DNA from 2 places in the Citrobacter sp. RHB25-C09 genome. Region 1 is predicted to be linked to the other one. Evidence: predicted binding sites of a transcription regulator. Region 1 holds the regulator's gene; the other holds the start of a gene.
The links. The regulator Fur, encoded in region 1, represses iron uptake genes when iron is present. The targets are predictions, from matches to a motif close to ATAATAATGAGAACNACTATCAA.
Positions count from the first base shown of each region.

Region 1 (2,206 bases):
AAGCCAGCTACAAGTTTGATTTAGCCGGTAACCCATTCTCCACCAGCTACCAGTTCTACGGCGCGCGCGATAAGGTTGATAACCGTACTGCAAGCGATATCTATGATGGTACGGCCTGGCTGCAGGCGTTGACCTTCGGCTACAAAGTGGCTGAAGTGGTTGATCTGCGTCTGGAAGGCACCTGGGTGAAAGCGGAAGGGCAGCAGGGTTTCTTCCTGCAACGTATGACCCCGACTTACTCCTCCTCAAACGGTCGTCTGGACATCTGGTGGGATAACCGCTCAGACTTCAACGCCAACGGCGAAAAAGCGGTCTTCTTCGGCGCGATGTATGATCTGAAAAACTGGAACCTGCCGGGTTGGGCTGTCGGTGCATCCTATGTTTACGCCTGGGACGCTAAACCGTCTACCTGGCAGAGCAATCCAGATGCGTACTACGATAAAAACCGTACGATTGAAGAATCTTCTTACAGTCTGGATGCGGTCTACACCCTGCAGGATGGTCGTGCGAAAGGCACCATGTTTAAACTGCACTTCACCGAGTACGACAACCACTCCAATATTCCAAGCTGGGGCGGCGGCTACGGCAACATCTTCCAGGATGAGCGCGACGTGAAATTCATCGTGATTGCCCCGTTCACCATCTTCTAATGCCAGCAGCGGCGGGCCTGGTGCCTGCCGCTCTGTTGAGGACTGTTCTATGAAAAAACTGTTACTCGTCGCCGCGATGGCATCCGGACTGGTGGCCTGCGCTCCTTCTACCGCACCGAAAGAAGACAGTCGTTTGAAAGAAGCGTACAGCGCCTGTATCAACACGGCGCAGGGTTCACCAGAGAAAATTGAAGCCTGCCAGAGCGTGTTAAACGTACTGAGGAAAGAGAAACAGCATCAGGCGTTTGCCAACCAGGAAAGCGTGCGCGTACTGGATTACCAGCAATGTATTCAGGCTGCGCATAGCGGAAACGGTCAGGCAGTTAACGCTGATTGCGATAAAATCTGGAATGAAATTCGTACCAAAAACAGCGCGCAGTAACGCTTACTGTTCGGCAGACAAAAGACCCGCATTTTCTGCGGGTCTTTTATTGGGCATAAAAAAACCAACCCTAAGGTTGGCTTTTATGAATACAGTGACTTATTTCGCGTTGTGCGCCTGTTCATCTTCGCGGCAATCGCCTTCGGCGCAGTGCCCGTAGAGATAGAGGCTATGGTTCGTTAAACGAATACCATGCTTTGACGCGATCTCACGTTGGCGCGCTTCGATAGAATCGTCGCTGAACTCGATCACTTTCCCACAGTCAAGGCAGATCAGGTGATCGTGATGATGTTGCTGCGTCAGTTCAAAAACGGATTTGCCGCCTTCAAAATTGTGGCGGGTTACGATACCGGCGTCATCAAACTGGTTCAGCACGCGATAAACGGTCGCCAGACCAATTTCTTCACCCATGTCGATCAGTCGTTTGTATAAATCTTCCGCACTGACGTGATGGTTTTCCGGGCCCTGAAGAACTTCCAAAATTTTCAAACGTGGAAGCGTTACTTTCAGGCCAGCCTTCTTTAATGCGGTATTGTTGTCAGTCATGCGGAATCTGTCCTGTTGCTAAACGATTCACTTCATACAAGAAGTGACAGAAATTGCACTCGAGATATTGCGATTCATTATAGGACTGCCGTGTCTAAATGAAAACCGCAAGGCTCTGGCAAATGTTAATAATAACGAGGTATTGCCTGGAAATGAGAGCGCCACCTAATAACTCCTGCATATTGTACAGGGATGGGCAAGGAAGTTACAAATTTGTAGCAATTATTTTGATTGGTTCTGTCTATTGATGCGGCGCAAACCATGTTTACGCCGCATAACATCAGGCGTTAATAATTTCGTCGAGATGCAATTCTTCGGAAATCTGTTTTACCCATTTTTCCACGCGCTCAGCGGTCAACTCCGGCTGGCGATCTTCATCAATGGCCAGACCGACAAAATGGTCGTCATCTGCCAGACCTTTAGACGCTTCGAAGTGGTAACCCGCCGTCGGCCAGTGACCCACGATGGTTGCGCCGCGCGGCTCAATGATGTCGCGAATAGTTCCTAACGCGTCGCAGAAGTATTCTGCATAATCTTCCTGGTCGCCACAGCCGAAAAGAGCCACCAGTTTGCCATTGAAATCAACTTCTTCGAGGGTCGGAAAGAAGTCATCCCAGTCGCATTGCGC
Region 1 covers NZ_CP057483.1:1,409,464-1,411,669, forward strand. Annotated here, with positions in the region: gene chiP (chitoporin) at 1-650, shown strand, start outside; gene chiQ (ChiQ/YbfN family lipoprotein) at 700-1,032, shown strand; gene fur (ferric iron uptake transcriptional regulator) at 1,132-1,578, opposite strand; gene fldA (flavodoxin FldA) at 1,859-2,206, opposite strand, start outside.

Region 2 (2,206 bases), 740 kb from region 1:
GACTGGTCATATAGGCGGTATCGGCATCAACCATCTGCCCCATCAGATAGGCATTCTCGCGCAGTTGATCCCAGCAGCGGGCGTTAGCAACAGCCGTACCGATCATCGCATCAGAATGACCAATCAGGTATTTGGTGCCAGCCTGAATGGAGATGTCGACGCCGAAATCGAGCGCTTTAAACAGAACGCCAGCCGCCCAGGTGTTATCAATCATAATGATGGCATCCGGCGCGACGCGTCTGACGGCGGCAACAATTGCCGGAACGTCATGCACTTCCATGGTTACCGAACCCGGCGATTCCAGAAATACCACTCTGGTATTGGGCTGAATATGCTTAACAATATCCGCGCCGACCAGCGGATCGAACCAGCCGGTGGTCACGCCCAACTTGCCCAGCACTTTCGTGCAGAAGTCCTGGCTGGGCTCATAGGCTGTGTTGGTCATCAGGACGTGGTCGCCCTGTTCGACAAAGGCGAGGATCGTATTGGCTACCGCTGCGGCGCCGCAGGGGAAGAGGGCACAACCGGCACCGCCTTCCAGTTCACACATCGCTTCCTGGAGCGAGAAATGGGTCAGCGTACCGCGACGACCATAAAATAACTCGCCGTTGGCGCGGTTGCGGGTGGCGTGCTTTTTGGCTTCGACTGTCGCAAAAACCAGCGATGAGGCACGCTGAATCACGCTGTTTACCGAACCCAGGGTGTATTTCTTACTCCGTCCGGCGCTAACAAGCGTGGTGTCCAGTTTCTTCTCTGCCATGTTGTGTTTCCTGTTTTTATACGTCTGGATGTCTAAACTACCACGAATGACAAATTGCGCATCCCGTCGAAAGGGATAAAGCACAATATTTTCTCAAAATCGTCTCGTGTGACGTTTTACTGCGTAAGCGCAAAGAAAAGGAACCAAAGGTGCGGCACTATGTAAATAGTAATGAGAACGACTATCAATTCGACGTCGATTTGATATTATTACGCTCAGTTTTTGTGATTTGCGTCCTGGAGATACAGAGTGGGTAATAATTTGATGCAGACGGATCTTTCCGTTTGGGGTATGTATCAGCACGCTGATATCGTTGTTAAGTGCGTGATGATTGGTTTGATTCTGGCTTCCGTTGTCACCTGGGCTATTTTCTTCAGCAAGAGCGTTGAGTTTATGTCCCAGAAGCGTCGCCTTAAGCGCGAACAACAATGCCTGGCAGAAGCCCGTTCTCTGGATCAGGCAAGTGATATTGCCGCTGAATTTGCTGCCAAAAGTTTAAGTGCGCAATTGCTTAATGAAGCGCAGAACGAACTCGAACTGTCGCAGGGCAGCGAAGACAATGAAGGTATTAAAGAGCGTACCGGTTTTCGTCTGGAGCGTCGCGTTGCGGCGGTTGGACGTCATATGGGGCGCGGTAACGGCTATCTGGCGACTATCGGTGCGATTTCACCGTTCGTGGGTCTGTTCGGTACGGTGTGGGGCATTATGAATAGCTTCATTGGTATTGCGCAGACGCAAACGACCAACCTGGCTGTTGTCGCGCCGGGTATCGCAGAAGCGCTGCTGGCGACGGCCATCGGTCTGATTGCCGCTATTCCTGCGGTTGTTATCTATAACATCTTTGCCCGTCAGATTGGCGGCCTGAAAGCGATGCTGGGCGATGTGGCAGCACAGGTGCTGTTACTGCAAAGCCGCGATCTCGATCTCGATGCCAGCGCATCGGCGCATCCGGTCCGTAGCGCGCAGAAATTACGTGTAGGGTAATGGTTCATGGCAATGCGTCTTAACGAAAACCTGGACGATAACGGTGAAATGCATGAAATTAACGTGACGCCGTTTATCGATGTCATGTTAGTGCTGCTGATCATCTTTATGGTCGCCGCGCCGCTGGCAACGGTGGATGTGAAGGTGAACCTGCCTGCGTCTTCCAGCACTCCGCAGCCGCGTCCGGAAAAACCGGTGTATCTGTCCGTAAAAGCGGACAACACCATGTTTATTGGTAACGATCCGGTGACGGATGACACCATGATTGCGCAGCTGAATACGCTGACAGCAGGGAAGAAAGACACTACGATTTTCTTCCGGGCGGATAAAACCGTGGATTACGAAACCCTGATGAAAGTCATGGATACGCTGCACCAGGCAGGCTATCTGAAGATTGGTCTGGTGGGTGAAGAGGTCGCGAAAGCGAAATAGTCAGGTAATAAAAAATGCCGGGTGGCGGCT
Region 2 covers NZ_CP057483.1:671,959-674,164, forward strand. Annotated here, with positions in the region: gene metC (cystathionine beta-lyase) at 1-760, opposite strand, end outside; gene exbB (tol-pal system-associated acyl-CoA thioesterase) at 1,010-1,744, shown strand; gene exbD (TonB system transport protein ExbD) at 1,751-2,176, shown strand.
Region 2: exbB (tol-pal system-associated acyl-CoA thioesterase) is a predicted target of Fur. The motif match lies at 926-948, and genes of this name have one in related genera.